2 regions of the Cryobacterium psychrophilum genome follow, and region 2 is predicted to be linked to the other one. Evidence: predicted binding sites of a transcription regulator. Region 2 holds the regulator's gene; the other holds the start of a gene.

Region 1 (5,548 bases), 2.0 Mb from region 2:
GAGCCGCCGCGGTGACGTCGGAGATCTGAGCGTCGAAGGTGGAGTCGCCCTCGTTGAACAGGGACTCGGCAACGACTTCACCGCCGGCCGCTTCGAACGCGGCCTTGGTCGAGGACGCCAGGCCGGTACCGTACGCGTCGTTGAGAACGATCATGCCGAGGGTGGCGTTACCGTCGGCGGCGATCTGGTTGCCCAGTACTTCACCCTGGAGGAGGTCCGAGGGTGCGGTGCGCCAGTAGAGGTTGTCATCGGGATAGTCGGTGAAGTCGGCCGAGGTGTTGGCCGGGGAGAAGTGCACAACGCCGGCCCCGGTGATCTTGTCGATCACGGTCTTGGAGACACCCGAGGACGCCGCTCCGACGATGGCCGAAACATCCTGGGAGAGGAGGTCGGTCACCGAGACGGTTGCGGTGTCGGTCTGGGTGTCGCCCGAGTCGCGGAAGATTGCCTCGACGGTGAGACCCAGGCCGGCGGCATTGATGTCGTCGACGGCCAGCTGCACACCGGCTTCTTCCGGCGGGCCGAGGAAGGCCAGCGCTCCACTCTGGGGGAGAATAGTGCCGATCTTGAGAGTCAGGTCGCGATCGCCGGCCGTGATCGGCTTTGCGTCGTCGCTCGCGGCGGGCGAGGAAGTGTCATCAGATGTGGTGCCCGCACCGGAGGCGCAGCCGGTGAGCAGCAACGCGCTCACACCAACCATGGCGATTCCGGTGAAAACGGCACGAAGTGAGCCGGAGGCAGGTGCCTTCGCGAATACGCTCATGTTGCTCCTTGGGAGTTGAAAAAGACGTAGAGATGGCCGTCGGATGACTGCCGTTATGTCACAGTAGGCAGTCCGGGCCACCAGTTCCATGAAATGCATGTTACAACTGCGTAAAGCGACCAAATCGTTACGATTGGCTGCCGGTCAATCCCTGGTACTCAATCTGCAGGCCTTCCTGCAGAGCGAGTACGCATTCACCCCACGAGGTGCAGACCGCTGGGCCCTGGCGCACTCTCACCCAGCCGGTCTCCAGCGAGGCTGCCCCGTCGTCGCCGGTCACGATCGCGGCGAGCGCGGTGGCGATGACGCCGTCGTAGGCCTCGGCCGCCCCGGCCGTATCGCTCAGTCCCGGGTCGGCCAGCTTCAGGCGCGTGGCGAAGTCCTCGCCCACGGCGAGGGGCGTGCCGCCATTCACGAGATCGCTGAGCGAGAGCAACGCGGCAGGAGCCACGGATGCCGCAAGCTCGGGCCGCGCCGCTGTCTGTGCGTCCCAGAGCACCGCGTCCACCGCCCGGTCGGTGAGGCTCGCGAACGCCGCCGCCTCGTCCCTCACAGAATTGCGATGGATCAGCTGTACCGGTTGCCCCAGCACGCCGCCGCGTGCGGCTATCTCCCGTGCGGCGACCTCTGATCCGGCCACCTGGGCGGCCCCGCTGGCCGCATGATCCCCGCTCAACGGAAACAGGGTACCGATGCGTAGCAGGCCGTCGCCGGTGGGGCTCACGGCCGTGGGTGTTGCGGTTGCGGTTGCAACTGTGGGCACCGGAACGGGTCCGGAGCACCCGGCGAGCGTGGTGGCAAGCACGGCGGCCAGGAGCGCAGCACAAAGGGTGGGGCGGGGCATCTAGGTCCTCTCGGAAGGTCTTCCCCGAGCGTAAATCGAATCAGACCGGTTCGAGGGACGCTCGCCGGGCCACCCGACCTGAGGCGATCATGTCGATCGTGAGAACGATGAGCGCCACCCACACGAGGGAGAACCCGATCCAGCGTTCCACGGGCATCGGCTCCTTCAGAATGACGACCCCCACAAGAAACTGCAGCACCGGTGCCGCGAATTGGATCAGCCCCAGCACGGTGAGGGGCAGGCGGCGCGCAGCGGCGGCAAACAGGAGCAGGGGAACAGCGGTCACGAGACCGGCCCCGAGCAGCCCCAGGGTGTGCGCCGTGGACACCGTGCCGATGGTGAGGCCAGACATACTTCCGACGACCACGAGCTGGATGATGGCCACCGGAGCGAGCCAGGCCGTCTCAATGGTCAGCCCCGTGACGGCGTCAACGCGCGAGCCCACCCGCTTCTTCATGAGGCCGTAGAAGCCGAAGGAGAAGGCAAGCACGAGCGAGATCCACGGAAGCGTCCCATACCCAACGGTGAGAACAATCACCGCGACCAGGCTGATGGCGATCGCAATCCACTGGATGCGACGCAATCGTTCGCGCAGCACGAGGACGCCGAGAAGCACCGTGACGATGGGGTTGATGAAGTAGCCGAGCGCGGCTTCGACCACGTGACCGGTCATGGCCGCAAACACATAGGTCTGCCAGTTCACGAAGATGAGCAGCCCGGCCAGACCCATGGTGAGCATGACGCGGCGCTGGCCGAGGACTGCCCGCAGCACGCCCCACTTGCGTGTGGCCGTGATGAGCACGACGCAGACAACGAGGGAGAAGAGCACCCGCCAGCCCACGACCTCGAACGCACCCGTGGGCGTGAGCAGAACGAAGTAGAGGGGAAGGAGGCCCCAGAGACCGTAGGCGAGGAAGCCGAAGAGCAGCCCACGACTGTGCTCAGATCGTGAAGCGCCGGCGGTGGCTGCCGACACGGCCTTGGTGGGCGGAGCATTCGTCATCAATATTCCTGTCTACAACTCTGCCAAAGACTGATCTCACCTGATTTGCGGCACTTGGGTGCAACGCACGACGGGCACAAAAAACTCCCGAACGGCGAAGCCATCCGGGAGTTTTTTCGTACCAGTGAAACGTACGGGTGAAGCTACTTAGCGAATGACGACCGCGAGAACGTCGCGAGCCGACAGAACGAGAAGGTCGTCGCCACCGAACTTGACTTCGGTTCCGCCGTACTTGGAGTAGAGCACCTTGTCGCCAACGGCGATGTCGAGGGGGACGCGGTTGCCCTTGTCGTCGATGCGGCCGGGGCCGACAGCAACAACTTCACCCTCCTGGGGCTTTTCCTTGGCGGAGTCAGGAATGACGAGTCCTGAAGCGGTCGTCTGCTCTGCGTCGACCTGCTTGATGACGATGCGATCCTCGAGCGGCTTGATGGAGACCGACACGGTTGACCTCTTTCTTTACGAAGATATGGGGTTAGCAGACTCACAACGAGAGTGCCAAAACGAGCTTAGGGTGCTTCTGGCACTCACGCAACGTGAGTGCCAGACCCAGGCAGGATTGATAGGTTTATTCAATGGAACGCACCGAGCTCGTCGAGCTGCTTTCGCCCGAGGGTTTACGCCTGCTGGACTCCCTTCCCGCCTACGGCACAATCGACGTCGTGCGGGCCGTGAGCGAGCTTCGCAAGGCCGGGCACGCCGCCGGCCTCGTGGCGGCGGCGCTGAGCCAGTCCCGGCTGCGAGCGAAGGCCGCACCGAAATTCGACGAATTCGCGAGCCGCATGCTCTTCACCGAGGCCGGACTCGAACAGGCCACGCGCCTGCGTGTCGCGGCCCTGCACGCCGGCCGCTTCGCCGGGCTGCGCACCGACACGGACCGACCGGTCCGCATCGTCGACCTCGGCTGCGGCATCGGCGGCGACGCCATGGCCATGGCCGCAATCGACCTCGACGTCACGGCCGTTGACGCCGACGAGGTGACGGCCAGCGTGGCGAGCTACAACCTCGCGCCCTTTCCCCGGGCGAGCGTGGTGCACTCCCCCGCCGAAGATGTGAACCTCGACGACTTCGACGCGGCCTGGCTCGACCCGGCTCGCCGCACGAGCGGGCACAACAACACCTCCCGCATCACCCGCCCGGAGGACTACTCCCCCTCCCTCGACTGGGCCTTCGGCCTTGCCCAGCGAATGCCGGTGGGCGTGAAACTCGGTCCGGGTCACGACCGCGATCTGATCCCGGCCGACGCGGAGGCACAGTGGGTATCCGTTGACGGCCAGCTCGTGGAGATGGGGCTGTGGTTCGGCGCACTCGCGCGGGAGGGCATCCGTCGTTCCGCTTTGCTCCTGACGGCAACCGGAGCGGTCGAGATGACCGCGGAGGGCGACAGCGACGATGCCCCGGTGGGCGAGCTCGGCAGCTACGTGTACGAGCCGGACGGTGCGATCATTCGCGCGCGCCTCATCGGTGACCTCGCCCGCACCCTCGGTGCCGAAATGCTCAGTGAGGGCATCGCGTACCTCACAGCGCCCACGCTCGTGCAGACCCCGTTTGCGAGCGCCTTCCGCGTGCTCGAGGTGCTGCCGGTCGACGAGAAGAAGCTGCGTCTGGCGCTGCAGGAACGCCGCATCGGCACGCTCGAGATCAAGAAGCGCGGAGTGGACGTGGATCCCGCTGCCCTGCGCAGCCGGTTGAAACTCAAGGGCCCCGAGTCGGCGACGCTCATCCTGACCCGCGCCGCCGGGCACCGCGTGGCGCTGCTCGTGGAGCGCGTGCGCTAACCCCGCCGTCGTTCCGCGCCCCGGACACGTGCGCAACTGCGGATTTTTTCGCGACACGCCGCATTCCCCGCCACGAAACACGGCGTGTCGCGAATTTGCCCGAGATTACGCCAGCACGACCTGGGTGATGTAGAGGAACCAAAACACGGCGAGAAGGATGCCGCCGAGCCCGGCCACGAGGCCGCTCAGCCAGAACACCCTCGCGCGGTACTCGACGGTGCGGGCGATGAGGGCCAGGATCACGGCGGTCACCGAGATAAAGACGCCCCACACGCCGATGATTCCGAGCAGTAGCCCGAGCAGACCGCAGACCAGGGCAGCGATGGACAAGCGCCGACGGGTCGTGTGCGTGTGCACCTCCGCGTCGGTGTAGACATACGGAACCCACTCGGTGGGCGCGGTAATCGTCGATTCCCACGCCAGCTCGCTGCCGGGCGGTGCCGGCGGACGCGTGTGGTCCAGCCCATAGGCGTCGGCGGCAGTGTCAGCGTCGCGGTGCGCTCCGCTCATTGCAGTCCTCCGTGGTGCCGGTGCGGGCGGGCACCCCCGGGGAGGAGGCCCGCCACTGGATCAATACGTGTAGTCGTACGAGCTGCCGGCTGCGAAGATCAGCGCCCACAACCCGAAGCTCAGCAGCATGAGGCCAATTCCCACGAAGCCGCTGATGATTCCGGTCAGCCAGAACCCGCGCGCGGTCGGCTCGCGCTTCTTGCCGAGGAATCCCAGAACGACGCCGGCGACCGGGAAGAGCAGGCCCAGGAACCCTCCGACGAACGGGAGGATGGCAATCGGCGAGCCGATGACGCCGATGATTCCGGCGATCATGGCCAGGATGCTGAACATCGGCGGCTTCTTTGCGGTCGTGCCCGTATACGGGTTTGATTCGTAGGGGTTTGCCGGGGCGCCGTATGAGGGCGGCGGGGGCGTGGCAGAGCCACCGGCCGGCGGCGGGATCGGCGCTCCGTAGCTGGGTGGCGGGGCGGGCGCGGACGGCGGCGAGACCGGAGGAACGCCCGGCACCTTCGGCACGTCGGGTACCTGCGGGGTATTCGGATCACTCATGGAGTTCGTTCCTTTCCAGTTGGTACGGGCACGTGTGGAGCGGGCTCGGCCGGGCGCCGCGCGAAACTATTGACCGCTCAGCATATTCGGGTCTGCCT
Region 2 (5,548 bases):
GACCTCCTTGTTCTGCAGTGCGCGCACGGCCTTCGCCATGGCCAGGTACGTCTTTCCCGTACCGGCCGGGCCGATGCCGAAAACGATGGTGTTGGCGTCAATCGCGTCGACGTATTCCTTCTGTCCGACGGTCTTGACGCGAACGCTCTTGCCGCGCGCGGTCAGTATGGGCGCTCCGAGGAGCTGGGACGGACTCGTGACAGCGTCACCATGGAGCATGCGCGCCGACGACGCCACCTGGGCCTCGCCCAGTTCTTGCCCGTCGCGGAGCATGACCTGGAGTTCGTCGATGAGGCGACGGATGGATTCAACGCCGTCGGCAGGCCCGATCAGGGTGATGTCGTTGCCGCGAACGTGCACGCTCACATCGGGGTACTGCTTCTCGATTGTGGAGAGGTAGCGGTCTTCCGGACCGAGCAGGCGCACCATGGCGATCCCGTCGACGCGGAGCCGAAGCTCCCGCTGCGGGGCGTTGTGGTGATCAGAGTGAACCAAGGGACCCCTCCCCGAGCGACTGCGACCGGTCGCCCACGCCCATCACGTGTGCGTGCACGTGAAAGACGGTTTGTCCCGCTGCGGCCCCGTTATTGAAGACGAGCCGGAACTCGCCCCCCGTGCGTTCATCGGCGATCGTGGCGGCGACGCGTACGAGTTCGGCCAGGAGCGCGGGATCGCCGGCCGCGAGTTCAACGACATTGCGGTACTGCGTCGCCTTCGTGGTGATGACGATGTGCACGGGGGCCTGAGGCGCGATGTCCTCGAAGGCAATGATGCGGTCGGTCTCCGCCACGATGGTCGCCGGAATTTCGCGGGCGATGATGCGGCTGAAGATGGACGGTTTTGCGCCGGGGGAAGACATATATCTATCTTAAGCTCGACTACCAGCGGCCGAGGGTCGCATTGAGGATTGCCAGCGCGGCAGGACCGGCCGTTGAGGTGCGCAGGACAGTGTCGCCGAGGCGTACCTGGGTGGCGCCGGCCTGCTCGAGCAGGCTGAGTTCCCCCGGCGATATGCCGCCTTCCGGCCCGACGACGAGCACGATGTCGCGGTCATCGTTCGGTGCCGGCACGTCGGTCAGCCGAACCGACGCCGTGGGTTCGAGGAGCAACATCCGTGTCGTTGTTGCGAGCACAGCGAGCTGTTTGGTACTGGCCAACGCGCCGATCGTCGGCAGCCAGGGGCGAATCGACTGCTTGCTGGCCTCTCGCACGATGCTCGACCACCGCTCCTGGCCCTTCGCGACCTTGGGGCCCTCCCACCGGGATACGGAACGGGCCGCAGCCCACGGGATGACGCCGTCTATCCCCAGTTCCGTGGCAGCCTGTATGGCCATTTCGTCGCGGTCTCCCTTGGCCAGGGCCTGAACGAGGCGGATACGCGGGGTCGAGGGCGGCGTCTCCGTCGCCACGTCGACGCGCAGGGTGAACTCCGCCGGGTCCGCCGTCACGACGGTTCCGGCCAGCATGAGACCCGCGCCATTGCCGATCAGGAGCCGCTCACCCGAGCGAATGCGACTCACGGTCACGGCATGCCGGGCCTCAGAACCCGTCACACTCACGACGGAACCGCTCAGGCAGTCCTCCGGCCGAAGTTCCGGCGCCAGGTAGAAAGTGGCCACGATCGTTGTCCGCTAGCCGAGAAAACGGTCGCGAAGCTTCGCGAACAGTCCCTGCTGATAGTGGCTGAGCGCGGGCGCGGGCGCGGAGTGGCGAGCAGCGAACTGCTCGATCAGGTCGCGCTCCTTGTGGTCGAGCCGTGAGGGCGTGACGACCTGGATGCCGATCTTCAGGTCTCCGCGACCGTTGCCGCGCAGCCTCGTAACGCCGCGGTCCTTGATCGTGAGGATCTCGGAACTCTGCGCCCCGGGGCGAAGTTCGACGTCGATGTCACCATCGAGGCCTTTGAGCTTGACCGTCGTCCCCAGGATCGCGGACGTCATTGGGACCTCCAGGGCGCACATGAGGTCATCCCCGTCGCGGCTGAAGATGTCGTGGTGTCGCACCTTCATCTCGAGGTAGAGGTCCCCATTCGGGCCGCCGGCCGGGCCGACCTCGCCGCTGCCCGGCATCTGCAGTCGCAGGCCGGTGTCGACGCCCGCCGGAACGTCGACGGGCACGGTGCGCCGGGCACGAACGCGTCCCTGGCCGGAGCAGGTGGTGCACGGGGTCGCGATGACGGTGCCGAACCCGCGGCATGAACCGCACGGGCTGCTCGTCATGACATTGCCCAGAAGGGAGCGAACCGCGCGCTGGATGCTACCGGTGCCGCGGCAGATATCGCAGGTGACGGGTGCGGTGCCGGGCTGGCAGCACGATCCCTTGCAGGTGTCGCACAGCACAGCGGTGTCAACCTCAAGGTCGCGATGCGTTCCGAAGATAACCTCGGCGAGGTCGAGCTCCACGCGAATGAGCGCGTCCTGGCCGCGTTCCCGCCGGGACTTGGGACCGCGCTGTGATGCGCCACCGCCCCCGAAGAAGGTCTCGAAGATGTCGCCGAAGTTGCCGAAGTTTTGGCCGTCGAATCCGCCGCCACCTCCCTGTCCACCCTGGTCGTATTTTTGTCGCTGGGCGGAATCGCTCAGGACGTCGTAGGCGTGCGTGACGCTCTTGAACGTTTCTGAGGCCTCCGCCCCCGGGTTGACGTCCGGGTGCAGCTGGCGGGCGAGGCGTCGATACGCCTTCTTGATTTCGTCGGTGGTCGCGTCGCGGCTCACACCGAGGACTTCGTAGTGGTCAGCCAAAGGTGGCTCTCCTCGTTGATCTGTTGATAGGGCAGTAGTTGATAGTCAATGCGCGCTGTGAATCAGTTCTCGCCCAGCAGGCGGGACAGATAGCGTGCGACGGCTCGAACGGCCGCCATGTTGTTGGAGTAATCCATGCGGGTCGGGCCAAGTACGCCTAATCGCGCCAAATTACCGTTTGAGGTGTATCCGCTCGTCAGGACCGAGGTTTCGGCCAGTTCGAACGGCGCGTTCTCCCGGCCAATACTGACCGAGACCCCGCGCTGGTCGCCGGCCATCTCGCCGAAGAGGCGGAGGAGAACCACCTGTTCTTCGATCGCCTCGAGTACCGGGTAGATACTGCCGGAGAAATCTTCTTCCGTTCGAACCAGGTTGGCGGTTCCGGCCATCACCAGCTTGGTTTGCCCGTTCGCGCCAACCTGCTCGCGGAGGGTCTCCGTGATGAGGTCGGCGACGGCATCGAGCTCGCGCTCCCCGGGGGGAACGAGCGTCGGGGCTGCTGCCAGCGCCGCGGCGGCATCCGTCATGGTCAGCCCCATGATCGCGGCGGAGAGTCGGGACCGCACCTGCACGAGCGTCGCTTCGTCGACGGGGCCCGGCAGGTCGATCACCCGCTGCTCGACGGCACCGGAATCCGTGATGAGCACGGACAGGACACGTTTCTCGGTGAGAGAAACAAGTTCAATGTGCCGCACTTTCGCGCGGGACAGGGAGGGGTACTGTACGAGAGCGACCTGATGGGTGAGCTGGGACAGGAGACGCACGCTGCGCACGAGCACCTCGTCGAGGTCTGCCGACTGGCCCAGGAACGTTTCGATCGCCTGTCGTTGGGCCGGCGACAGGGGGCGCTGGCCCGCGAGGTGATCGACAAAAACGCGATAGCCCTTGTCGGTGGGAATCCTCCCCGACGACGTGTGGGGTGCGGCGATCAGTTCCTCCTCCTCGAGGAGGGCCATGTCGTTGCGGATCGTCGCGGCCGAAACGCCGAAGGCATGCCGGTCGACAATGGATTTCGATCCGACGGGTTCGCGTGAAGCCACATAATCCTGCACGATGACGCGTAAGACGTCGAGACCACGATCAGAAACCATCGTCACGCCTCCCTACTTGTCGCGCGCACCACATCACTGGCACTCGCATTGCCTGAGTGCCAATCATATCGCGCAACGGGCGATCTCGCCCATTGCCCCCGCACAGGGGTAGCAGTACCTTATGCATATACGCGGTCTCATACACGTTCATCTGAAAGGAATGATCATGAGCGATCCAAACTCGCAGGCGCCCCGTGACCCCGACCCGGGCCAGAACCCACCGCAATCTCCGTACCCGGCGGCGCCCGTGGCCGCGCCGCTCACGGCGGCCGAAGATCAGCAGTGGGCGTCTTGGGCCCATCTGGGCGGAATCCTGTGGATTCTCCCCTCGCTCGTCATCTGGCTCGTGTTCAAGGATCGCGGCCACCGCACAAATATCGAGGCGAAAGAGGCCCTGAACTTTCAGATCACCGTCATGATCGCATGGTTCGCGGTGTTCTTCCTCGGAACATTTCTTGCCCTGGTCACCTTCGGGATCGGCTTCCTGTTCACCTTCCTCGGGTTCGCCCTGTGGGTCATGGCCGTCGTGTTCTCGATCATGGGGTTCCTGGCGGTCAAAGACGGCGGCAGCTACCGGTACCCGGTGTCCGTGCGCTTCATCAAGTAGCCAGAAATTTCAAGGCCGCGGCAAAGGTTCCCCGGGTACGCTGGGATAACCGGTGGCAGACCGCCACAACCCCGGTACTCGATTCAGGAGACCGAATGTCTGATGCCACCCCGCCCACGGATCCGTACCGGTCCTCCGCAGCCCCACTGAGTCCCGCCGACGAGAAGCTCTGGGCGACGCTCATCCATGTCGGCGGCATCTTCTTCTCCTTCGTGCCGTCGTTGATCGGGTATCTGCTGCTCAAGGATCGCGGACCGTTCATTCGCGCCCACAGTGCTTCGGCCTTGAATTTTCAGATCACGGCGGCTATCGGCTACGCCGCGTCGCTCGTTCTCACCGCAATCCTCATCGGATACCTGACAAGTTTCGCCATCTGGGTGGCCGTCGTCGTGTTCAGCATCCTGGCCGGCCTCGCGGCGAACCGCGGCCAGGGATACACGTATCCCCTCTCCCTCAAGTTCGTCAGCTGACCGCTGTGGAGGCGGCTCTATTCCGTGATGCGGCGAACAACCGCATCCGCCAGGAGTCGCCCTTTCAACGTCAGCTCGATTGAACCGGAGAGGGCGGCGCGCGCGTTGATCAACTCGTCTGCAATCAGGCCGGCGACCTCATGCCGTCCCGACGCCGACAGGGAAGCAATCGGGATCCCCGTTCGTATCCGGCTGAGCAGCAGCACGCGTTCGAGTTCCCGGGTGGCCTCATCCAGGGTTTCCCGGCCGACGGCCGGAGACACACCAGAGAGCACGCGCTCGGCATAGGCTGCCGGGTGCTTCACATTCCACCAGCGCACTCCACCCACATGGCTGTGGGCGCCGGGTCCAACGCCCCACCAGTCCTGGCTACGCCAGTACGAGAGGTTATGCCGCGACTCGTGCGCGGCATCCTTCGCCCAGTTGCTGACCTCGTACCAGTGGTAACCGGCCGTGGCCAGGAGCTCGTCGGCGAGCTCGTAGAACTCCGCCTGCTCATCATCATTGGTGGGCACGACGTCACCGCGACGGATCTGGCGCGCCAGTTTGGTGCCCTCCTCGACAATGAGCGAGTAGGCGCTCAGGTGGTCCGGCGCCTGGCTGATGGCGTGCTCAAGGCTCGCACGCCAGTTCTCAATC

Evidence for each region. Region 2 encodes HrcA, which represses chaperone genes, less so after heat shock. Its sites were predicted from a motif close to TTNGCACTCGNNNNNNNCGAGTGCNAA; they were not measured.
Region 1: a site for HrcA is predicted at 3,131-3,157, ahead of groES (co-chaperone GroES). Genes of this name have one in related genera too.

What each region holds. Positions count from the first base shown of each region.
Region 1 is NZ_SODI01000001.1:1,415,060-1,420,607, forward strand. It holds gene EDD25_RS06505 (ABC transporter substrate-binding protein) at 1-763, opposite strand, end outside; gene EDD25_RS06510 (ABC transporter substrate-binding protein) at 891-1,607, opposite strand; gene rarD (EamA family transporter RarD) at 1,648-2,610, opposite strand; gene groES (co-chaperone GroES) at 2,758-3,054, opposite strand; gene EDD25_RS06525 (class I SAM-dependent methyltransferase) at 3,186-4,388, shown strand; gene EDD25_RS06530 (hypothetical protein) at 4,494-4,898, opposite strand; gene EDD25_RS06535 (DUF4190 domain-containing protein) at 4,959-5,450, opposite strand; gene EDD25_RS06540 (DUF4190 domain-containing protein) at 5,517-5,548, opposite strand, start outside.
Region 2 is NZ_SODI01000001.1:3,459,502-3,465,049, reverse strand. It holds gene EDD25_RS16320 (PhoH family protein) at 1-429, opposite strand, end outside; gene EDD25_RS16315 (HIT domain-containing protein) at 482-859, opposite strand; gene EDD25_RS16310 (16S rRNA (uracil(1498)-N(3))-methyltransferase) at 879-1,619, opposite strand; gene dnaJ (molecular chaperone DnaJ) at 1,632-2,741, opposite strand; gene hrcA (heat-inducible transcriptional repressor HrcA) at 2,804-3,832, opposite strand; gene EDD25_RS16295 (DUF4870 domain-containing protein) at 3,999-4,439, shown strand; gene EDD25_RS16290 (DUF4870 domain-containing protein) at 4,535-4,909, shown strand; gene hemW (radical SAM family heme chaperone HemW) at 4,927-5,548, opposite strand, start outside.